DNA from 4 places in the Micromonospora sp. NPDC020750 genome. Region 1 is predicted to be linked to each of the others. Evidence: riboswitches for the same ligand, from Rfam matches in the RefSeq annotation. Region 1 holds a riboswitch; each other region holds the start of a gene.

The links. Region 1 has a riboswitch for cyclic di-AMP ahead of ACH4T9_RS23135 (NlpC/P60 family protein). Riboswitches for the same ligand answer to the same signal wherever they lie in the genome.
Region 2: it holds a riboswitch for cyclic di-AMP, as region 1 does, so the genes downstream of both, ACH4T9_RS28265 (C39 family peptidase) here and ACH4T9_RS23135 (NlpC/P60 family protein) in region 1, are expected to answer to the same signal.
Region 3: it holds a riboswitch for cyclic di-AMP, as region 1 does, so the genes downstream of both, ACH4T9_RS16225 (transglycosylase family protein) here and ACH4T9_RS23135 (NlpC/P60 family protein) in region 1, are expected to answer to the same signal.
Region 4: it holds a riboswitch for cyclic di-AMP, as region 1 does, so the genes downstream of both, ACH4T9_RS13325 (coiled-coil domain-containing protein) here and ACH4T9_RS23135 (NlpC/P60 family protein) in region 1, are expected to answer to the same signal.

The regions. Positions count from the first base shown of each region.
Region 1 covers NZ_JBIRTH010000007.1:358,440-364,204, forward strand. The annotation lists gene ACH4T9_RS23120 (zinc metalloprotease) at 1-913, shown strand, start outside; gene ACH4T9_RS23125 (pyridoxamine 5'-phosphate oxidase family protein) at 985-1,545, opposite strand; gene dcd (dCTP deaminase) at 1,645-2,223, shown strand; gene ACH4T9_RS23135 (NlpC/P60 family protein) at 2,275-3,315, opposite strand; cyclic di-AMP (ydaO/yuaA leader) riboswitch at 3,328-3,468, opposite strand; gene ACH4T9_RS23140 (N-acetylmuramoyl-L-alanine amidase) at 3,681-5,672, shown strand.
Region 2 covers NZ_JBIRTH010000011.1:248,222-253,986, reverse strand. The annotation lists gene ACH4T9_RS28275 (D-ribitol-5-phosphate cytidylyltransferase) at 1-893, shown strand, start outside; gene ACH4T9_RS28270 (CDP-glycerol glycerophosphotransferase family protein) at 937-2,637, shown strand; gene ACH4T9_RS28265 (C39 family peptidase) at 2,796-3,659, opposite strand; cyclic di-AMP (ydaO/yuaA leader) riboswitch at 3,883-4,025, opposite strand; gene ACH4T9_RS28260 (acyltransferase family protein) at 4,383-5,606, opposite strand.
Region 3 covers NZ_JBIRTH010000004.1:547,449-553,213, reverse strand. The annotation lists gene ACH4T9_RS16230 (hypothetical protein) at 1-2,444, opposite strand, end outside; gene ACH4T9_RS16225 (transglycosylase family protein) at 2,640-3,302, opposite strand; cyclic di-AMP (ydaO/yuaA leader) riboswitch at 3,302-3,455, opposite strand; gene ACH4T9_RS16220 (hypothetical protein) at 3,734-4,492, opposite strand; gene htpG (molecular chaperone HtpG) at 4,618-5,765, opposite strand, start outside.
Region 4 covers NZ_JBIRTH010000003.1:595,568-601,332, forward strand. The annotation lists gene ACH4T9_RS13315 (HelD family protein) at 1-920, shown strand, start outside; gene ACH4T9_RS13320 (cation diffusion facilitator family transporter) at 1,027-1,941, shown strand; cyclic di-AMP (ydaO/yuaA leader) riboswitch at 2,095-2,224, shown strand; gene ACH4T9_RS13325 (coiled-coil domain-containing protein) at 2,229-3,305, shown strand; gene ACH4T9_RS13330 (SRPBCC family protein) at 3,372-3,842, opposite strand; gene ACH4T9_RS13335 (STAS domain-containing protein) at 3,981-4,349, opposite strand; gene ACH4T9_RS13340 (hypothetical protein) at 4,701-4,847, shown strand; gene ACH4T9_RS13345 (hypothetical protein) at 5,025-5,432, shown strand; gene ACH4T9_RS13350 (cellulose binding domain-containing protein) at 5,543-5,765, opposite strand, start outside.

The DNA of each region.
Region 1 (5,765 bases):
CAGCACCGCCGCCGTGGGCGTCGTTCCCGCCGCATCGGCCTTCTCCGCCGCCCCGGGTCAGACGTGCGCCGAGCCGGCCGACGTGCACTCCGACGCCCGGGTCAAGGCGGGCGCGCAGACCAAGCACGAACCCAACGAGCTGACCGCCGCCCAGGTCCGCGAGCGCGAGGCCGACCTGGCGGGTGCCCTGCGCGAGCGGGCCAACTTCCGGGCCGGGGCCGGCGCCGGCACGCTCGCGACCGTGACCATCCCGGTCGTCGTGCACGTCATCCAGGAGAACAGCACCCGGGCCGGCGGCAACATCCCGGACTCGCTGATCACCTCGCAGATCGCCGTGCTGAACCAGGCCTACAGCGGCGCCACCGGCGGCGCGGCGACCGCCTTCGGCTTCCAGCTCCAGAAGATCAACCGGGTCACCAACCCGGCGTGGTACCCGATCGTGTCGGGCTCGTCGGCCGAGCGCTCGATGAAGACCTCGCTGCGTGAGGGCGGCAAGAACACCCTGAACATCTACCTCGGCGAGCTGAGCGACAACCTGCTCGGCTGGGCGACCTTCCCGAAGCGCACCCTCGACAAGATGGACGGCGTCGTCGCCCTGAACGAGTCGCTGCCGGGTGGCACCGCCACCAACTACAACCAGGGCGACACCGGCACCCACGAGGTCGGCCACTGGCTGAACCTGTACCACACCTTCCAGGGCGGCTGCTCCGGCTCGGGCGACAGCGTGAGCGACACCCCGGCGGAGGCGTCGCCGGCGTACGAGTGCCCGACCGGGCGGGACACCTGCACCGCCACCGGCAAGGACCCGATCACCAACTTCATGGACTACACCTACGACTCGTGCATGCACCAGTTCACCGCCGGGCAGGCGAGCCGGATGCTGACCGCGTGGAACGCGTACCGCGCGGCCTGACGCACCCCTGTTCCTGACCCTCCGGTGCCGGCCCCGTCCTCCGACGGGGCCGGCACCGGCGTCGTCGGGGGTCAGGCCGCCGCGCGGTGGGCGCCGCAGGCGTGCCGGGTCGGCCCCTGATCCGGTACGCCCACCGGGGCGCCACCCGGGTCACCGGCGGACCGGGGGTCGAGCCACACCTGCACGGCCGGCTGCCCCGGCCCGCCGCCCGGGAAGACGGCGCCGCCCTGGTAGCGGCGGGCGAGCATCGCCACGTCGACGGTGAACTCGAACAGCCGCCAGTCCACCTGCGGGGCGGCCCGCCCCAGCTCGGCGAGCCGGGCCACCCGGGCCTGGTCGGTCACCGGCCACGCGTGCCCCGCCACGTACGCCTCGTCGTCGCTGTCCTCCGGCGGGAAGGAGTGCAGCGCGTAGCGGCCGTCGCGTTCGAGGTCGCGCCGCTTCGGCGAGTCGACGATGAAGCAGAAGAGCCCGTCGTCGGTGATCACCGGGGAGACCGGGTGCACCCGGGGCCCACCGTCGGCGCGGACGGTGGCCAGGTAGCCGAAGCCCGGCCCGTACTGCTGCATGAGGAGGCGGATCCCGCCGGCGAGTCGTGGCTCGTCAGCGGCGAATTCGGACCAGGAAGCCATGTGGGCATTCTATCGAACACGTGTTCGACAGGCGAGCGCGGCGCGCCGGTCGCCGTAGGCGATGACAGGCCCGCCGACCAGGGTCGCTATGGTGTGCCGATGCTGCTCTCCGACCGCGATCTCGTCAGCGAGCTGAAGGCTGGCACGCTCGCGCTGGAGCCGTTCGAGCCCACCCTGGTGCAGCCGTCGAGCATCGACGTGCGCCTCGACAAGCTCTTCCGGGTCTTCAACAACCACCTCTACACGCACATCGACCCGTCGGTGCAGCAGGACGACCTGACCTCGGCGGTCGAGGTGCCCGACGGCGAGCCGTACGTGCTGCACCCGGGCGAGTTCGTGCTCGCCTCCACGCTGGAGGTGATCTCGCTCGGCGACCAGCTCGCGGGCCGGCTGGAGGGCAAGAGCTCGCTGGGCCGACTCGGGCTGCTCACCCACTCGACCGCCGGGTTCATCGACCCGGGCTTCTCCGGTCACGTCACGCTGGAGCTGTCCAACGTGGCGAACCTGCCGATCACGCTCTGGCCGGGCATGAAGATCGGCCAGCTCTGCATCTTCCGGCTCTCCTCGCCGGCCGAGCACCCGTACGGGTCGAAGGTGTACGGCTCGCGGTACCAGGGCCAGCGCGGCCCGACGCCGAGCCGCTCCTGGCAGAACTGGCGCACCTGGCCCACCCGCTGACGGCGCGGGCGTGGTCGAGGGGCCCGTCCCGCGGAACGGGCCCCTCGCCGCTCAGTCGGGGCGGCCGTAGCTGTGGATCTGGCCGTCGTCGATGCGCTTCATCTTGACGGGCTGGCCGGCCTGGGAGGCGTGCACCACCCAGCCGCCGCCGACGTACATGCCGACGTGGTGCAGGTCGGCGTAGTAGAAGACGAGGTCGCCGGGGCGCAGGTCGGCGCGGCTCACCCGCGCGGTCACCGACCGCTGCTGGGCCGCGTTGTGCGGCAGCGACACGCCGGCCTTGGCCCAGGCCGCGAGCATCAGGCCCGAGCAGTCGTACGAGTTGGGGCCCTCGGCGCCCCAGACGTAGGGCTTGCCGATCTGGGCACACGCGAACTTCACCGCGACCCCCGCACCGCCGCCGGGGTAGGCAGCCGGGCAGGGAGCGGGACGCAGCGCGCCGCCACCGCCGGTGCCGTACACCTTGAGCCGCAGCTTCTGGAGCCGGTCGATCTCTGCGTTGATCTGCTTCCGCTTGGCGGCGAGCTGCGCCTCGGTGCGGGCGAGCTGGGTGACCATCTCGTCCAACGGCTTCTTCTTCGCATCGAGCTCGTCGCGGAGGTCGATGACCGCCCGGATGTCGCGCTGCTGGCGCTCGGCGAACTGGTCGAGCAGTTCCAACTGTCCCATCATCTGACCGGGCGAGCGACTGCCGAGCAGCGCGTTCACCGCCGACAGGTTCTCACTCTTATACGCCTCGACGGCGAGGCCGCTGACCTTGTCCATCGCCTCGTCGACCCGGCGTTGCAGCGGCCCGATCTGCTTGGCGACGGCGTCGGCCTGCCGACGCTTGAGGGCGAGGTCCTGACGGGTGGCGTTGTGCCGCTCGATGAGCGGTTCGAGCTTGTTCCAGTCCTGGTCGATCTGCCGCTCGATCTCGGCGATCGAGGGATCGGCCTGGGCCGAGGTCGGGGCGCCGGTCAGGACGACGGCGGCGCCGGCCAGTGCGGCGAGGGCGGTGGTGAAGCGTGACCAGCGTGGGCGCGGCGTAACCGGCATCCGGTCGGCGTGCGCCGACCGGCGTGACGGGCGCCGCAGGGCAGGGAGTGCCACCTGGCTCCGTTCTCCTTCTTCCTTGACCGCCTACCGGGTTAGCTGACGGGTTCGGGCGGGAAGGGAGAGCGCCCTACCGCAGCGGCGCTGCGGATTCACCCCGGCGTACCTGGGTCCCCGGCTCGCCCGGAGGCGACTCGGCGGTGTCGGACCGTCACCGCCCGGCTGGGCGATACAGCTACCGGCCGACGATTGACCAGAGTAGAGACGCCCGTTATCGATCCGCAACCCGCCGGGCGATGACACGCCATACCACGCCACCGTGCGGAAGATTCCTTCACATCGCGACACCTGGTGGAAAGCTATTGACGTGGGAGGACGACGGCGGAAGGGTGACCTCATCCGACGCCCAACCAGGAGGTTCGATGCCCCGTTCTGTCGTGTCGTCGAGCAGACGGATCCTGCTCGCCGCCGCCGTGGCCGCCACCACGGCCCTTGTGCCCCTCGGTACCACCGCCTCCCCGGCCGCGGCCGGCCAGACCCCCAACCGCCAGCAGCAGTACGCTGACGCCGCCGCCGAGTACGGCGTGCCGGAGAGCGTCCTGCTCGGCGTCTCCTACCTCCAGTCCCGCTGGGACACCAACGCCGGCACCCCCAGCACCAGCGGTGGGTACGGGCCGATGCACCTCACCGACGCCGAATACGTGACCGGCCTGCCCACCGGCACCCACCACGACTCCGGCGACGAGGACCCGCGCGGGGACGACTCCCGCCCGGCCCCCGCCGCCGCCCAGCCCTCGGCCGACGAGGCCCCGACCGCGGCGTCGTTGCAGACCCTGGACACCGCCGCCACCCTGACCGGGGCCGACGAGGCTGCCCTGCGCGCCGACGCGCCGACGAACATCCGGGGCGGGGCGGCGCTGCTCGCGTCGTACCAGCGGCAGATCGGCGCCCCGGTCGGGGCCGGCACCGACCCGGCGGCCTGGTACGGCGCGGTGGCCCGGTACGCCGGCGCGGACGGCGCCGACGCGGCGGCTGCCTTCGCCGACGAGGTCTTCGGCACCATCGCCGGCGGCGAGAGCCGGGTGACCGACGACGGGCAGCGGGTGACCCTCGCCGCCCGGGCGGTGACCCCGCAGAAGTCCTGGCTGGACCGGCTCGGCCTGCGCCTGCCGGCGCGCCCCGACGGCCTGGAGTGCCCGTCGACCATCTCCTGCGAGTGGATCCCCGCCCCCTACCAGTCGCTCGGTGCCGACCCCGGCGACTACGGCAACCACGACCTGTCCGACCGGCCCAAGCGGCAGAAGGTCGAGTACATCCTCATCCACGACACCGAGGGCAGCTACGCGGGCACGGTCAACATGGTCCAGGACCCGACCTACGTGAGCTGGCACTACACGCTGCGCTCGGCCGACGGGCACATCGCCCAGCACGTGAAGACCAAGGACGTCGCCTGGCACGCCGGCAACTGGTACGTCAACGCCAAGTCGATCGGGCTGGAGCACGAGGGCTTCGCCGCCCAGGGCACCTGGTACACCGAGGCGATGTACCGCACCTCGTCGAAACTGGTCCGGTACCTCGCGCTGCGGCACGGCGTCCCGCTGGACCGGCAACACATCATCGGCCACGACAACGTCCCCGGCACCGTCGCGGCGAACGTGCGGGGCATGCACTGGGACCCGGGCCCGTACTGGGACTGGTCGCACTACTTCGACCTGCTGCGCGCGCCGGAGCTCAACACCGGCACCCCGCTGACCGGCATGGTGCGGATCGACCCCGACTTCGCCACCAACCGGCCGGCATTCACCGGCTGCGTGACGGCGGGCGTGCCCTGCCCCTCGCGCGGCTCCTCGGCGGTGGTGCTGCGCAGCGCGCCGAGCGCCGACGCGCCGCTGGTCAACGACATCGCCCTGCGTCCGAACGGCTCGCCGGCCACGATGGCCGTCTCGGACCACGGCGCCCGCGCGTCGACCGGGCAGACGTACGCCCTGGCCGGCCGTGATGGTGACTGGACGGCGATCTGGTACCTCGGGCAGAAGGCGTGGTTCCACAACCCGGCGTCCGCGCCCACGGCGGCCTGGACCGTCGGCCTGGTGGCCACCCCGAAGGCCGGGAAGGCGACGATCCCGGTGTACGGGCGGGCGTACCCGGAGGAGGCGGCATACCCGGCCGGCGTGCCGTACCAGCCGATCTCGCCGTTGCAGTACACCCTCTCCGCCGGCCAGCGGTACTCCGTCGGCAACGTGCTGCCCGGCGAGTACTACCGGGCCACCACGTTCGACGGCTCGGCCCCCGGTGACCGGACGGTGATCCGGGGTGAGAAGCAGTACGTGCAGATCCAGTTCGGCCACCGGATCATGTACGTCGACCGCGCCGACGTGAACCTGGTGCCGTCCCCGCTGGGCGCGCCCCGCTGACGGTCGCCCCTCGGCACGACGAAGGCCCCCGGTCGGGTGACCGGGGGCCTTCGTCGTGGACGGTGCTCGGGTGCGGGGCCTCGCGTGGCATCA
Region 2 (5,765 bases), on a different contig from region 1:
ACTTCGCCGCCACCGACGACTGCGGCGTCGTGCTGCGGTACCTGCCCGGCACCCCGATCAAGGTGATCGACGGCTCGGACGAGAACATCAAGGTCACCCACCCGGTCGACGTGCACCTCGCGGACAAGCTCTTCCAGCTAGCCGCCGCGCAGGCCCCCCGGCTGACCGACCACCGCAGCTACGCCGAGGAGCTGACCGGCCGGACGATCGTCGTGTTCGGCGGCAGCTACGGCATCGGTCACGAGCTGGCCGAACTGGCCCGCCGCTACGGCGCGCAGGTCTTCCCGTTCAGCCGCTCCACCACCGGCACCCACGTCGAGCGTGCCGAGGACGTCGAGGCCGCGCTGACGACCGCCTTCGAGGCCACCGGCCGGATCGACCACGTGGTGGTCACCGCCGGCATCCTGGAGAAGGGCGAGCTGGCGGAGATGGACCAGGAGACCATGGACCGGGTCCTGCACGTCAACTTCGTCGGCCCGGTCACGATCGCCCGGCAGTCCCTGCCGTACCTGCAGCAGACCAAGGGCCAGCTCCTGCTCTACACGTCCAGCTCGTACACCCGGGGCCGGGCCCGCTACGCGCTCTACTCGGCCACCAAGGCCGCGCTGGTCAACCTGACCCAGGCGCTGTCCGACGAGTGGGCCGAGTTCGGCGTACGGGTCAACTGCATCAACCCGGAGCGCACCGCCACCCCGATGCGCACCAAGGCGTTCGGCGAGGAGCCGGAGCACACCCTGCTCGCCGCGGAGACCGTCGCCCAGTCCTCGCTGGACGTGCTGATCTCCGACCTGACCGGGCAGGTCATCGACGTCCGGCGCGCGCCGGGCGAGGGGCCCGCCGCGAACGTTCCCGCCCAGGGTGGCCCGACGGCGACCCCGGCCACGGCCGGCTGAGCGACGACGGCCACCGCAGCACGGCGGGAGAAGCGAAAACGACATGCGTGGTGACCTGGTCAGGAAACTGACCGCCCGGGTGGCGACCACCGGCCTGGCGGTGCTGGCGTTCCTCGCCCTCGCGCTGACCGGGGCGACCGGCTGGGGGCTGGCGTTCGCGGTGGCGGCCCTGGCCGCCGCCGGCTGGGAGCGCCGGGTCCGGCCGGCCGCCGACAGCACCGCCGAGTCGGTGCTGCTCGCGGCCGGCATCCTGGTCGGGTACGCCCGCCGGCTCGACGCCGGCTTCGACCCGGCGCTGGCCGCCACGGCCCTGGCGCTGCTGGGGCTGGTGCTGCTGGTGGGGCCGCTGCGGCAGGCCGGTGACCTGGAGATCCGGGCCGCCAACCTCCCGGTCCGGTCGTGGGCCCCGCTGGTCGCCGGTCGGCTGGCCGACGCCCTGCTGGTGCTGCTCGCCGCGGTGGCGCTGGCCGCCGCGCTGGCGCTGCCGGCGTTCGTCGCCCTGCTGCTGGCGCTGGGCGTCGGCGCGGGCGCCGGGGCGGTGGCCCTGGACCTGGCCCGCAGGCGGTTCCGGCCGGGGACCGGGGGCGGCGCGGTGACCCGGGCGCTGCGGGCGTACCAGCCGGAGTTCCTGCTGCACTTCTCCGCCCCGCCGGGGTCGGAGTACCAGGTCACCATGTGGCTGCCCTACCTGGAGCGGATCGGCCGGCCGTTCCTCGTGATGGTGCGGGAGCCGGAGTTCCTCGCCCCGATCGCCGCGGCCACCACCGCGCCGGTGGTGTACTGCCCCACCCTGAAGGCGATGGACGAGGCGCTGGTGCCGAGTCTCAAGGTGGCCTTCTACGTCAACCACGGGGCGAAGAACAGCCACTGCATCCGGTTCACCCAGCTCACCCACGTGCAGATCCACCACGGCGACAGCGACAAGGCGCCCAGCGCCAACCCGGTCTCGGCGATCTTCGACCGGATCTTCGTGGCCGGCCCGGCCGCGATCGAGCGGTACGCCCGCGCGGGGGTGGACATCCCGGCGGAGAAGTTCGTCGTGGTCGGCCGCCCGCAGGTCGAGTCGATCGAGGTACGCCGGGAGCCGGCAACCGGTCTGCCGAACCCGACGGTGCTCTACACCCCGACCTGGACCGGGCACCACGCCGACGCGAACTACTGCTCCCTGCCGGTGGGCGAAACCCTCGTCCGGGGGCTGCTGGCCCGGGGCGCGACGGTGATCCTGCGCGCCCACCCGTACACCGGGCAGAATCCGGGGTCGGCGCGGCAGCTCGCCCGGCTCACGGAGCTGCTCGCCGCGGACCGGGCCCGCACCGGCCGGCAGCACGTCTGGGGCGCTGCGGCCAGCCGGGAGATGTCCCTGGTCGACTGCGTGAACCGCTCCGACGCGCTGCTCTCGGACGTCTCCGGGGTGATCTCCGACTACCTCTACTCCGGCAAGCCGTACGCGGTCACGGACATGGGCGGCGACGGCGACCGGTTCGTCGAGCGGTTCCCCCTGGCCGGCTCGGGCTACGTACTGCGACGCGACGCGGCCAACCTCGACGAGGTGCTCGGTCAGCTGCTCGACACCGACCCGCAGGCAACGGCCCGCTGGGCCACCCGCTCCCGCTACCTGGGCGACTTCCCCACCCACCAGTACGCCGAGGCGTTCCTGGCAGCGGCCCGCCGCGAGCTGACCCCGACCTGGACCCCACCCACCCCCCGCCCGACCCCGCCCTCCCCCGCCCGCTTCCCGCAATGATCAAGAAGTTCGCGTCACAGGGTTGAGGCCGGAGCTGACGGGTTCGGTCACGGCCGCGGTGCCGGACGGCACCTGGACGGCCGCGGATGCCGGACGGCGCGGGACAGCACCGGGCCCCGGCTCACGGGGAGAGCCGGGGCCCGGTGGGGGGAGGGTGATCAGGCCGAGTAGCCCCTGGTCGCCGCCCAGTGCGCCAGGGCCGTGGTGCTGATCCAGTACGCCGAGGCGGCCGGGTTGGCCGAGTCGGCGATCCGCACGGTACGGCCTTCGTTGCGGTAGCCCACGACGGCGATGTAGTGGCCGCCGGGGAAGGAGTGCCAGCCGCCGTCGACGTCGGTGGCGTCGCCGGCGATGTTCACCACGACGCCGCGCCCGGCGCTGACCGCCTTCACCACGTCCGCCTTGAGCCGGTCGATCTGGGCCCCGGTGGCGGCGCCGCCCGGGATCATCCGGGTTTGGTACGGGTCGCCCTTGACCATTGCGTTGAGCACCCGGGTGGTGTCCTCGGCCGAGTTGGTGCCCATCTCGGTGGTGCCGAGACGGCTGGCCAGCCCGTCCTGGGTACTCCCGACGCCGGTGGCGGAGAGCGCGTTGCGCACCGCCGCGGGGCCGCAGTAGTAGTAGGTGGTCTGCGCCTGGTAGGCGTAGTCGAGAACCTTCGACGACGGCGACTTCGGGGTGGCCGGCTTCGCCGTGGTCTGCTTCGGGGCTGCCCTGGTGGTCAGGTCGGGGTTCGGCGCGGCCGTGGTGGCGCTCGGCGACGGCGAGGCGCTGGAGGACTCGGTCGCGCCGACCCGGGCCTGGGCGCGGCTGGCCGCGCTGTCGAGGCGGGGTGCGATCTCGGCCACGGCGGCGTTGGTGGTCTGCCGCGGCGCGGGGGTGTCGTCGGTGCCGGCCAGCAACACACCGGTGCCGGAGGCCAGCAGGAGCGCCGCGGCCGAGCCGGCGACGACCTGGTACGGGCGCTCGGTGGCGAGACGTCGCAACTGCCGCTTGAGGTGGTCGTTCACGTGTTCCTCCACGGGGATGGGGCGGAGAGCGGGGGCACCTGGGCATGCGTCGTCGCACGGTGGCGTGGACGAGACGTCCACAGCCGGTCAGGTCAGCTCTGGGAAGATGCCCGGTCAGCCGGGCGTACGGGCGGGTGCGCCGGTCAGTTCGTCAGCCCGGGGGCGACGGACGCGGGCACCACGGCGCCGCGGTGGAGGAACAACCGAGGGATGGGGTCGCGCTGCACGAGGATGGCACTCCTTCCGACACCGCCTACCGGGTTAGCTGACGGATTCGGGCGGGAAGATCGCCCTACCGCGGGCCGTGGCCCGCGGATTCACCCCACATGTGCACTGGGTCCCCGGTTCGTGATGGTCACGATTGAGCGGGTCGGCGCGGCGTCGCCTATTGCGATCGGGTACCGCACCGGACGGGCCGACATTACTGGCCGGTCGAGGCCCTGCCAAGCCCTTCCTACCTGCGTAAACCCTCTCCGATCAGCTTTCTTGCGGCACATTGGGAACTGACGTGACTCAATGGGATTAGGGGCCTTCGGGGTGCCCTCGGGCGACAACCGGACGATCAGTCTTGATCGTCGGCGAGTTATGTCGGTGGACCCGCCCCGATGGGTCGACTGCCCGTTTACCCGAGCGATGTGACCGGCGTCATAAAGAAATTCGGGGCAGCACCGCGACCAACCGGGGCCGGGTCGGGTCGGGTCAGCCGACCCGGCCGGGTGCCAGCGGGCGAGGCCGTCAGCGCCGCTCGGGGACCGCGACCTGCTCGCGGGGGTGCGCCGGTGCGGGGGCGGCCGTCGTCGCCGGCCCGGGCGGCCCCGCCGGGTCGCCGGGGACCGTCCCGCCGCCGGGAGCCGGCGGGCGGGGCCGGCGGGGCGGCCCGAGCCGGCGGGTCAGCGGCATCTCGACCCACCGGTGCAGCAACGCGGCCAGCCCCAGGTTCACCAGCAGGAAGCCGACCACGGCCAGCGGTCCCCACCAGCCGGGCAGCCCCACGCCGAGCCGGTCGGCCAGCCGCAGCACGGTGACCATGACGAAGACGTGCACCAGGTAGAAGGCGAAGGAGACCTCGCCGAGCCAGACCATCGGCCGGGACCGCCACGGCGTCCGTGCCCCGCGCACGTCCGCGGCGGCGGCGGCTGCGATGACCAACAGGTACGCCGCCGCGAGCAGGGCCGCCCACAGCTCGGCGCGGATCCACTGCGAGGCGACGACCCAGGTGGCCACGAAGATCACGCTGGCCGCGGTGAGGCCGGGGCCCCGCCAGCGCCCCCGACGCAGCAGCTCGGCCGCGGCGACGCCCATCCAGAACTCCAGGGACCGCACGACGGGGAAGACCTGGGTGAACCACCAGGTGCTCTCCTGCGGCACCAGGCGCTGACCGGGCCAGAGCGCCACGATCAGCAGCGGCACCGCGACCACCACCGCCCACAGCACCCCGGGCCGCGCTCGGCGGACCAGCGGCAGCGCGAACGGCAGGCAGAAGTAGAAGAACAGCTCGCAGGAGAGCGACCAGCTCACCGAGTTGACGCTGTAGAAGTAGCCGGGGGTCGGGTCCCAGGCCTGGAGCAGCAGGAGGTTCTCCACCGCGGCGCGGGGGTTGACCGGGTCGGCGAACACCCACACGCCGGTAAGCAGCACCGCCGCCCACATCAGCAGGTGGTTGGGGTAGATCTTGGCTAGCCGGCGGCGCCAGAAGTCGCGGCGGCGGTCCCCGTCGCGGGCCGACCAGACCAGCACGAACCCGCTGAGGATGAAGAAGAACTCCACCCCGGACAGGCCCAGGGTGAACAGCCAGTCGATGACGGCCTGGTAGTCGGGCTCGGCGACGATCCGCATGGTGCCGACGTGGTACCCGAAGACCAGCAGGGCGGCGATCCAGCGCAGCCCGGTCAGCGAGGGCAGCCGGCTCGCCGGGCGGGCCGGCGACTCGGGTCGTACGACGGTCGGTGTGCTGGTCATGCCGGCGGTCCGTCCGTCCGCAGGGTCACCAACACCGCGCCTCCTCGCCTCGTGTCGCGCCGGGCAGCCGGCGCCGCCGCGTCGTGGCGGGCCGGTGGGTGCCGCCCGCCGGGCACCCTACCCGCAGTTCCCGCCCGGCCCTCGCGTCGGCGCTCGCCG
Region 3 (5,765 bases), on a different contig from region 1:
CGCTGCCGGGCGGCGGAGGTGACCGCCGCCCGGACATCGCGGTGCTGGTCGGGCTGCTGCCACACCTGCCGCAGCAGCGGCACCGCCTCGGGCGGCCCGTGCCGGCCGAGCAGCCGGACGGCCTCCTTGCGGCTGGTCACCCTGCCCCGGCCGAGGGCGATGCCGGCGAGCCGGGCCAGCAGCGCGGACGGGGCGACGAACCGGGCGGCCCGGCCTGCGGCGTACATCGCCACCCGGGCCCGGTCGTCGTCGGCGTGCGCGAGCAGCGTGGTCAGGGCGTCCTCGGGCCGATCGGTCCAGGGCAGCGCGCCGAGGGCCGCCTCGGCGAGGGTGACGTTCGCCGAGTCGACGTACCGCAGCACCAGGTCGCGGCCGGCGTCGGGAACCCGCGCCGCGCGGGCGAGCGCGGCGGCCCGGGCGTGCATCGGCTGGCCGGCGTCCCGGACCACCCGGGCCTGGAGGTCGACGTACGCCCGCCGGTGCCGGGGCAGCCAGCGGTCGACGTGCCACGGATGCCCGGGTACCCAGCGCGGCCCGGCCGGCAGGAACGCCCCGCGCGGCGGCGGGCCGAGCAGCACCCGGTCGAGCAGGTCGGTGCGCCGCCCGCAGACCGTCCGCCACACCGCCTCGAAGGTGATCACCGACGAATCGGCCGCGAGCAGGAGGGCGACCCGTTCGCCGCGCGGCGTCGGGTCCGCCAGCCACAGGTCGGCGGCGTTCCGGACGACCGAAGAGACGTTGCCCGGGCCGGTGGCCCGGTGCAGCAGCTCCTGGAGCGCGGGGAGCCGCCACGCCCGGCGTCCCAGCGCGCGGGTGACGGCGAACAGGGGGGTGAACTCGCCGCGCGCCGTCCCGGCGGTGATCCAGGGCAGGAGCCGGTCGAGGACGACCCGCTCCTGCCCCCGGCGCAGGCCGTGGTCGAGCCGGCCCAGCGGGGGCAGGTGGTGCCCGCCGAGGAGGGCGTCGAGGGTGTCCAGCGCCCAGCCCAGCAGCTCCGGTTCGTCGACGTGGTGGCGCAGCACCCCGCAGGCCAGTTCGCCCAGCGCGGACAGCGTGCGGGTGGACGCGTCCCGGGCGTGGGTGGCGTCGGTGACCAGCGTGGCCAGCACGGGCCGCGAGTCGGCGCGCAGCGGCCGGGCCATGGTCGCCAGGGTGGCCAGCGCCGCCGAACGGACCGGGTCCTGCTCGTTGCGCAGCCCGACGAGCCGGGCCACGGCCTCGGCCACCGCCGCCGGGTCGTCGCTGCGCCGCGCGGCGGTGAGCAGCAGCTCGTACGCCGTCGCCCGGTCCCCCGCGTCGGCGGCGCGCAGGGCGGGCACCAGCGCCGCGGACGCCTCCGGCCAGGGCAGCTCGGCGCTCCACGCCCGCACGGCGGCCTCGTCGGCACGGACCCGCTCCAGGGTGAGCACCCGGCGGGCCTCCCGTTCCCGCCAGCGCCGGGGCAGCACCGCCATGACCGCCGAAGACGGGATCGCGGCGGCCGTCTCGACGTCGGCGAGCGCGGCGTCGTACAGGGTGCCGCGCGCCGCCGGGGGCAGCGCGTCCAGCAGCGCCGCGAGGCGGGCGTCGTCGGCGCGCAGCCGCCGGGCGAGCGTGACCAGGTCCGCCGGCGGCAGCGCTGCGAGGCGGCGCAGCAACGCCGGGGGCAGGGTGGCCCGGCCCAGCCACCCGGCGCGGGCCGGGTCGGTCAGCAGCGTGAGCACCCGGGCCGGGGACGCCGCGGCAAGCACGCCGTAGCGGGTGAGGTCGCCGGGGAGCCCGTCGGCCGGGGCGTGGCGTTCGAGCAGGGTGAGCACCCGCTCCGGGTGGCCGACCGCCGTGCCGAGCAGCGCGCCCGCGCGCGCCGCCCACCAGCGGGAGCGTTCCGAGCCGTCGAGGCCGGGCAGCGTCGCCTCGGCGTGGTCGAGCAGGACCCCGGCGTGCCGGCCGGCCAGGGCCGCCCCGCCGCCGAGCGCGTGGTCGAGCAGGGGCAGCAGCCGGCGTACCGTGTCGGGGCCACAGGCGGGCAGCAGCGCGACCGCCTCGGCGTCGCCGAACCGGTCGCGGACCGCGTCGACGAGCCGGTCGGCGACCTCCGGGCGACGCAGCGACCGCAGCGACCGGTAGACCAGCCGGCGCAGGTCGGCCGGGGCGTCGGCGAGCAGGGGGTGCAGGTCGTCGGCGGTGAGCCAGCCGGCGCGCAGGCAGACACGGACCGCGACGGCCCGGATCGCCGCGTGCGGGTCGTCGAGGGCGGCGGCCGTCCCGGCCCGGTCGCCGACGACCTGGGCCGCAGTCACGGCGAGGAACCGGTGGTACGTCGACCCGGCCCGCAGGTCCGCGAGCACTCCGTCCAGCCGGCCTGCGGCGGCAAGGGCCCGGGCCCGGGCGGCGAGGGTCGTCATCCGCTCCCGGTACGGCAGTTCGTCGAGGTCGTCGAGCAGGGCGGCGGTGTGGCGCGACATCGCGCCATTGTGCCCGGCGACGGGACCGGCGGCCGACTCGTTTTGCGGGGCTGTGACGCTGCTCCCGCGAGCACTTCACCCGGGTGGCGTGCCCGTCGGGGACGCGGAAGCGCCCGGCCGGAGAATCCGGCCGGGCGCTTCCGGTGCTGGGTGCCCCGGGACCGGGACGCCGGGTCGCGCCGACCCGGCGGGCACTCAGAGGCTGAGCCGCTGGCCCGGGAAGATCAGGTTCGGGTGCTCGCCCACGACCCGCTCGTTCTTCTCCCACAGCACGCGCCAGCCGCCCCGCACACCCTGCGCCGTGGCGATCTTGGAGAGGGTGTCGCCCGACCGGACCACATAGGTCATCCCGCCGCTGGACGGAGCGCCCTTCGGGGCGCTCCTCGTGGTGTCCCGCTTGCTGCGCGAGGCCGGCTTCTCGGTACGCGAGGACCGCTCCTTCGGGGCGGCCTTCGTCTCCGACTTCCGCTCCGACTTCGCGCTGCCCTTCGTCGAGCCGCCCTTCTTGCCGCAGGTCGGCCACGCCCCGATGCCCTGGCCGTCGAGCACCTTCTCGGCGATGCGGATCTGCTCGCTCCGGGTCGCCAGGTCGGCGCGGGCCGCGTACTTCTTGCCGCCGTAGCCGGCCCACGTGCCCTGCGAGAACTGCAGGCCGCCGTAGTAGCCGTTGCCGGTGTTGATGTGCCAGTTGCCGCCGGACTCGCACGAGGCGACGGCGTCCCAGTTGACCGCGGCCTGGGCCGGCGCGGCCGGGCCGGCCAGGGCGACGACCCCGGCGAGGGCGCCCGCGGCGAGAGTGCCGACGGCGGCGCGGCGGACGGTCACCCGACGGTGGCGGGCGGTGTATTCAGTTGCCATGTGTGATTCCTCCACGCCGGCGAGGTGAGCTGTCGGGTTCGGGCCGAGGAGCCCGGCCGCCTCAGGCGGCTTCACCCCGAGGTGCGGTGCACCGAGGAACGTGTGGGTCCCCCGCTCCTGCCTTACTGACAAGGGAACCGACGGTCGGCGGCAGGACTAGGCGTTACCGACCGTGGTCGCCGCATTCGCGGACTCGATCGACGTTAGGCACCGTTGGTGACGGGTGCCCACCTCTTGTGAAGTTCTTCACCCGCTCGGGCGAAGGACCACACCGTCGACTTGCGAGACTTCACAAGCAATGCAGGGCAAACACCGGGCCGAGTCTGATCAGGGTGAACCGTCAACGGACAACCCCGGCCAGTCACTGATTGTGATCGGGGTCCGATTGCGTACATCGGATGCCGGAAACGCTCGGTGATCGCCCACACAGCTCAGTGGGGCGGTCGACGGCCGTGCCCGGCGACGGCGGTGTCGGCCGTGCAGCTCAGCTCCCCGGGGGCGAGTTGCACGCGGGCGGGCCGCCACACCTCGACCCGTCCACCCTCCACGCGGGCCAGCAGGCAGTCGTACTGACTGGCCCGCAGCGCCACCCCCACGACCCCACCCACGGCGGCGACCTGCCGGGTGACCAGAGGCTCGAGGTCGAGGCCGTCGACCGCCGCGCGGACGGCCTGCTCGGTGGCCGCACCGCCGGTGGGAAGGGCTTGGCGCAGGTCGTCCTCGGCGGAGCCCGGGAGTTCCGGGTCGACGGAGACGGTGAGCGGGGAGCCGTCCGGACAGGACACCTCGTCGACCCGGTCGTCCATGGCGTCCTGCTCGACGCTGATCGCATAGCAGACGGGCAGGTCGAACGTCTCGTCCATCGACCGGCCGGACGCGTCGACCGCCGTGGCCACCCCGTGCACGCGGACGATCAGCGAGACCCCGCCCCCGGTCCGGGTGTCGTCGATCCGCATGACCTCCGTGCCGGCAACCCGGGCGGCCTCCCGGGCGTACCGCTGCGCCGGGTGCGGGTACCGGCGTTCCCGCGCGACGGCCTGCTCGACGCGGGTGACCTTGCGACCGGCGTCCTGCATCGCCAGCTCCCTGGTCCGGACCGTGTCGACCTGCGGCTCCGGCCCGTAGCAGCCTGGCAGCAGGAGCAGCCCGATCGACACCGACACCAACCCGCGCAGCCGCCCCCGAAGCATGGGGCCATTATCCCGGTCCGCCCGCCCGTCCGGGGCCCCGCCCGGCGGGACGCGCAACGGCGCGCGCCGGGCGTCCACGGTCGACGGTGTCGACCGGGAGCCCGGCGCGCGGTGCGTGGCGGCGGCTAGAGGGTCCGGGCCAGCCGGTCGGCGAGGATGCGGGTGAACCGGGACGGGTCGGCCAGCTCGCCGCCCTCGGCCAGCAACGCCATCCCGTACAGCAGCTCGGCCGTGTCGCCGAGCGCGTCGGCCCCGGCGTCCTGCTCGTGGGCCTTGCGTAGCCCTTCGACCAGCGGGTGCCCCGGGTTCAGCTCCAGGATCCGCTTGACCTGCGGCACCTCGTGCCCCATCGCCCGGTACATCTTCTCCAGCGTCGGGGTGATGTCGTGGGCGTCGCCGACCACGCAGGCCGGCGAGGTGGTCAGCCGGGTGGAGAGCCGGACCTCCTTGACGCTGTCGGAGAGCCGGCCCGTCATCCAGGTCAGCAGGTCGGCGTACTCCTGGCGCTGCTGCTCGCGGGCCGACTCGGCCTCCTTCTTCTCCTCCTCGGTGTCCAGATCGACCTGGCCCTTGGCGATGGAGCGCAGCGGCTTGCCGTCGAACTGCCCGACCCGCTCGACCCACACCTCGTCGACCGGGTCGGTGAGAACCAGCACCTCGTAGCCCTTGGCCCGGAACGCCTCCATGTGCGGCGAGTTCTCGATCATCGGCCGGGACTCGCCGGTCATGTAGTAGATGTCGCCCTGGCCGTCCTTCATCCGCTCGACGTAGTCGCGCAGGCCGGTCAGCTCCGCCGGGTCGTGGGTGGAGGCGACGGAGACGATGTCGAGGATCGCCTCGGTGTTGTCCGGGTCGTCGAGCAGGCCCTCCTTCAACGCCGGGCCGAACTCCGACCAGAAGGTGCGGTACTTCTCGGCCTCGTTGGCCTTCAGCTCCTTGACGGTGGAGAGGATCTTCTTCACCAGCCGGCGGCGCACCGCCTGGATCTGGCGGTCCTGCTGGAGGATCTCCCGGGAGATGTTCAGCGACAGGTCGTGCGCGTCGACGACGCCCTTGACGAAGCGCAGGTAGTTGGGCATCAGCGCGTCGCAGTCGTCCATGATGAACACGCGCTTGACGTAGAGCTGCACGCCGCGCCGGGCCTGCGGGGCGAACAGGTCGACCGGGGCGTGCGACGGCAGGAACAGCAGGGCCTCGTACTCGAAGGTCCCCTCGCCCCGCATGTGGATCGTCTCGAGGGGGTCGGCCCAGTCGTGGCTGACGTGCTTGTAGA
Region 4 (5,765 bases), on a different contig from region 1:
GGCTGGCCCGCCCGGACCGGCTGCGCCGGTACGCCGGGGGGATCCTGTCCCGGGCGGAGATCGGTCTGCTCACCGAGGCCTACCGGACGCTGGACGCCGAGGGGCTCACGATCGCCGACATCGCCCTGCTGGACGAGTTGGACGCGCTGCTGGGCAAGCCGATGCAGCCGAAGCGGGCCAAGCGGGACCCGTTCCAGCTCGCCGGGGGCGTGCGGGAGCTGAGCACGCAGGCCGACCGGCAGCGGGCGGCCCGGGAGGCGGCCCGGCAGCGTCCGGAGGACTACCGCGACTACGCGCACGTGGTGGTCGACGAGGCGCAGGACGTCTCCCCGATGCAGTGGCGGATGGTCGGCCGGCGCGGCCGGCTGGCGTCCTGGACGGTGGTGGGCGACCCGGCGCAGACCGCGTGGACGGGCGCGGAGGAGGAGCTGACCCGGGCCCGGGACCAGGCGCTGGGCCGGCGGCGCCGGCACCAGTTCGAGCTGACCACCAACTACCGCAACTCGGCGGAGATCTTCGCGGTGGCGGCGGCGGAGATCCGCCGGCTCTACCCGGACCTCAGGCTGCCCAGCGCGGTGCGGTCCACCGGCGTGGAGCCGGTCGTGCTGACCGTGCCGCCGGCCGAGCTGGAACGGGCCACCGTCGCGGCGGTCGCCGCGCTGCTCCGCGACGTGGAGGGGACGGTCGGAGTGATCACGCCGGTGCCGCGCCGGGACGAGGTCGCCGGCTGGCTCGCCGGCCTGGCCGCGCCGCGCCTACAGGTGGTGACCAGTCTCCAGGCCAAGGGCATGGAGTACGACGGGGTCGCGCTGGTCGCCCCGGCCGAGATCCGGGCCGATCCGGGCTCCGGCGTGCGGACGCTGTACGTGGCGCTGTCCCGGGCCACCCAGCGGCTGACCACGATCGATCCGACCGGCTGACCGGCCGGCACCCACGTCCCCGGTCGGACGCCCGACTTTTACTTGCATACATAGCGATGTGAGCATACATTAAATCGGGTTCGGATCGGGGACGGAGGGTGTTGGCGTGGGCGCAGGTCATGACCACCACGGCGCGGTGGCGAACGCCGCAGACCGCCACTCAGGGCGACTCTGGGCGGCCTTCGGGCTGCTCGCCACCCTGATGATCGTCGAGGCGGTGGCCGCGTTCGGCACCGGCTCGCTGGCGCTGCTCTCCGACGCCGGGCACATGTTCACCGACGTGCTCGGCATCGGCATGGCGCTGGCCGCGATCACCGCCACCCGGCGGGCCACCGCCGACCCTCAGCGCACCTTCGGGCTCTACCGGCTGGAGGTGCTCGCCGCGCTCGGCAACGCCGTCCTACTCAGCGGCGTCGCGGTCTACGTCCTCGTCGAGGCGGTCCGCCGGTTCGGCGACCCGCCCGAGGTGACCGTCGGCCCGATGCTCGTGGTGGCGACGCTGGGCCTGCTCGCCAACGTCGCCGCGTTCGCCCTGCTGCGCAGTGGGGCGAAGGAGAGCATCAACATGCGTGGGGCGTACCTGGAGGTGCTGGGCGACCTGCTCGGGTCGGTCGGGGTGATCGGCGCCGCGGCGCTGATCGCCGTCACCGACTGGTGGTGGGCGGACCCACTGGTGGCCGTCGCGATCGGCGTGTTCATCCTGCCCCGCACCTGGCGGCTCGGGCGGGCCGCGGTGCGCATCCTGGTGCAGGCCGCGCCGGAACACCTCCAGGTGACCGCGGTGCACGACCGGCTGGCGGCGGTGCCCGGCGTGGTCGAGGTGCACGACCTGCACGTCTGGACGCTGACCTCCGGCATGGAGGTCGCCTCGGCCCACCTGACCATGGCGCCGGACGCCGAGGTGGGCGCGGTGCTGACCGCGGCCCGCACCGCCCTGCACGAGGACTTCCACATCGAGCACGCCACGTTGCAGGTGGAGCCCGGGGCGTCGGCGGGCCCCTGCGGGCCGACCGGCTGGTGATACCCACACCCATCAATTAAGTGGTGTATTGTGCCTGCATGCCGGTTTTGACAGTATTGGCCCACGCACCGTCCGCCACGGAGACAGCGGGGGTCTCATCCGCACCGGTAAGCTCTCATCCGGCCTCCGCCGGGCGGCGCCCTCCGGCGCCTGCGGTGGCCGCCGCCTAATCGCCTCCTGGCGAGCCGGGGAACCATGTTCGTGGGGTGCATCCGCCTGAGTGGTAGGGATCTTCCGTCCCGAACCCGTCAGCTAACCCGGTCGGCGACTGACGGAAGGACATACGTATGCCAGTAGTGGCACCTGTACGAAGGACCGCCGCCCGGATGGCGGCGATGCTGGTGCTGACGCTCGCCGTCGGCCTCGGGTTCGGGCCGGTGGCCCCGGCCGGCGCGGCCCCACCCACCGGCCTGCGCGCCCCCACGCCCGGCCAGGACGAGGAGGGCGGCACCCCCGCCCTGCGCGCCCAACTCGAAGCGGCCAGCAAGGGCTACCTGGACGCCAAGAGAGCCCTGGCCAGCTCGGTCAAGCGGCAGCAGCAGCTCGGCAGCCAGCTCAAGACGGTCGAGGCGGAGCTGACCGTACGCGGCGCCAAGGTCGACGAGATCGCCGGCGTGGCGTACAAGTCGGGCCGGCTCAGCCCGGTGTCCGCGCTGCTCAACAGCACCAACCCCGCAGGCTTCCTGGACCGGGTCGCCGCGCTGGACGCGGTCGCCACCAACGAGGACCGGGCGCTGCGCGACCTGCTGGAGACCCGGGACCAGGCCGCCAAGACCCGGCTGGCCCTCGACGGGGAGATCCGCGAGCAGCGCAAGCAGGTCACCGTGATGGCCAAGCGCAAGGATCAGGCCGAGCAGGCCCTGACCGTGGCCAACGAGAAGGCCAGCACCAGCGCCAGCGGCGACGGGGCCAACCGGGGCACCTCCAGCGCGAACGCCACCCCGGCGAAGCGCAACTCCGACGGGTCCTGGCCGTCGGAGTCGTGCAGCGTGAACGACCCGACCCCGGCCAACGGCTGCATCACCCCACGGACGCTGCACGCGCTCCAGCAGGCCAAGTCGGCCGGCTTCACCCGGTACGTCTCCTGCCACCGGCCCAGCGGCTCCGGCGAGCATCCCAAGGGACGGGCGTGCGACTTCGCCGCCCAGAAGGGCGGCTTCGGCGGGGTGGCCTCCGGCGGGGACCGCACCTACGGCAACAACCTGGCGGCGTACTACATCCGCAACGCGGACAACCTCGCCGTGCTGTACGTGATCTGGTTCAGGCAGATCTGGCTGCCCAGCAGCGGCTGGAAGTCGTACAGCGGGGGCAACGGGGACCCGTCCAGTGACCACACCAACCACGTGCACCTGTCGGTGTACTGACCGCGCGGCGTGTGGCCCCCGCCGTCCGGGGGCCACACGCACAAGCCGTGGGCCCGGCCGCGCCGCTCAGGCCGGCTGGGCCGGGCCGTCCCCGGCGCGGTCCAGCACCTCTCCCAACCTCCGGGCCAGCCCGAGATGCGCCGACCGGGCCTGCCGGAAGGCGTACCGGAACAGCGGCGCCGGGGCGGCAAGGGTGATCTCCACGTCGATCCGGACCACCCCGCCCGGCTCGTCACGCAGCCGGGTGCGGTTGCGCACGGTGGTGGCCGGCCGCTGCCGGGCCACCGTGACGATCTCGTCGTCGGTGGCGACCAGCACGTCCGCCTGGTACGTCACCGGGAAGCGCAGCGGCCCGGCGGCGAGCCGGTCGGTGATGGCATAACTGACCCGGGCGCCCGGCCGGGGCGGCAGCCGGCGCACCCGCGTGATCAGCGGATGCAGCTCGCCCTGCCGGGCCGGGTCGCCGAGCAGCGCCACCGCCTCGGCCCGCGGGCAGCGGGCCTGAACCGAATACTGGAAGGTGTCTCGCCGAAGCACGTCCCGATCGTCCCCCACCCGACCCCCGGAGGGAAGGACCACCGCCCCGGCCACGGTGAACCGGCCCATAGGTGACCGGCCCATAGGTGACCGGCCCACGGTGAACCGCCCCGGGGGGGCACCCGGCGCGGACGGCCGTCAGGCGCCGGGCAGCACCTCGGGGGTGGCAGCGCCGGCACCCGCGTAGTAGGGCTCCGGAGCGCCGAACAGGCCGAGCAGCCCGGTCACCCAGAGCTGCCGGTGCACGAACCGGCTCGGCTCGGTGACGACCAGCTTCACGCTGCTGACCTCGGCGGTCTGGAAACCAGCCACCATCGCGCTGATACCGACGGAGTCGATGAAGGTGACGAGGCGCATGTTGAGCTCGATGCGGGCGGGACGCCCCTTGGCGAGCACCTCTGCGATGGCTTCGCGCACCTCGTACGCGGTGTCGACGTCGATTTCGCCGCGCGGGACGATCTCGATGACACCACCCGACAGTACCGATTTCACGATCGACAGGCTCACGCGAGCACCTCCACTCGCCCGTTCACGGGCGCCTCATCAGTACGCGGGCCGCGACCGAGAGTATTCCTCCGATGGCCTCGGTCGCCACCCCTCGGGATGAGCAATTCATGGATCAGGGCACAGCGGGCCGGCCCTTATCCGGACTTTTCACGTCCTGCTCAGCGGACGATCGACCCGGAGCCGACGTCGCCGACCCAGGGTAACGGTGACCCCCGACCTTCGCGCGCACATTGTGCGCCGGGCGCGCCCCGCCCCGCCCACAGCGGACCGGGTGAGAGAGCTCACCGCCGCCGTTGCCCGCCCCGCCTACGCTCGGTGGCGCCCGTCACCCGTACCACGGAAGGACCACTCATGATCCGGAGACTGGCCGGCCTCGCCGGCGTCGGCGCACTGCTCGCTCTCATGCTGGCCTGCGGCTTCGGCGGCGCGGGTGACGACGACGATGACGACGACGGCGACGACTTCGCCCGTGGCGCTGCCGTGGTGTCCGTCCGCTGACCGCCGCCGGACGGACCGCCGCCGGACGGGCCGGGTTTGCGGCCGGATCCGGCGGGGCACTGCCCGAGTGGGCGGACGGGCCCGCCGGACCATGCCGGTGGGCGGGGCGCCCGAGCCCTGCCCTAGCCGAAAAGCCGAAGTGGCCGCAAGCTTCGGCACCCCGAGGAGGTAAGAACGATGTTCGGAACCGATCTGCTGGAACGCCGCAGCAAGCCCGAGCGAATCGCGGACCAGGCGTGGCAGCACCTGGTCTCCGCCGTCAGCTCCGCCGGGGACAACGTCCGGGACACCGCCCGTTCGGCCCGCCGCAACGGTTCGGGCCTCGCCGACGATGCCGGTGACCTGGTCGGCTCCGCGGCCGAGACGGCCCGCCGCCGGGCGTTGCTGGCCTTCGACGCGCTCGCCGGCCGCCGCCCGGCCCTGCCCTGGACGCTGCTGATCGGCGCCGCGCTGGTCGGCGCGGCGGTCGGCTGGGCCGCGGGGTCGGCCGCGCGGGCCGCCGGCGGCCGGGGCGGCCGGGACGCCGACGACATCGAGTTCGTCGACGTCGACCGGCCCGACTCCCCCGTCGGCCTCGAAGGCTGACCCGACCGGCCCCGGCGGCGCGGCGATGATCTCCCGCCGCGCCGCCGGGCCGGCTGACCGGTTACGGGAGCCGGTCCGGTCGGGGCCCGGACGCCGGGCCGTGCCGGTGGCTAGCGGGCGAGGGTGGCGGTGCAGCTCAGCACCGGCACCGAGTTCGCCCCGGTGAAGCTGCCGAGGAAGCCGAAGCTGGTGCTGGCGCCGGTGCCGAGGGCACCGTTCCAGCCGGCGTCCCGCACCACGACCTGGGCGCCGGTCTGGGTGAACGAGCCGCCCCAGAGCTGGGTGAGCCGCTGCCCGTCGGCGTAGTTCCACGCCACCGACCAGGCGCTGCTC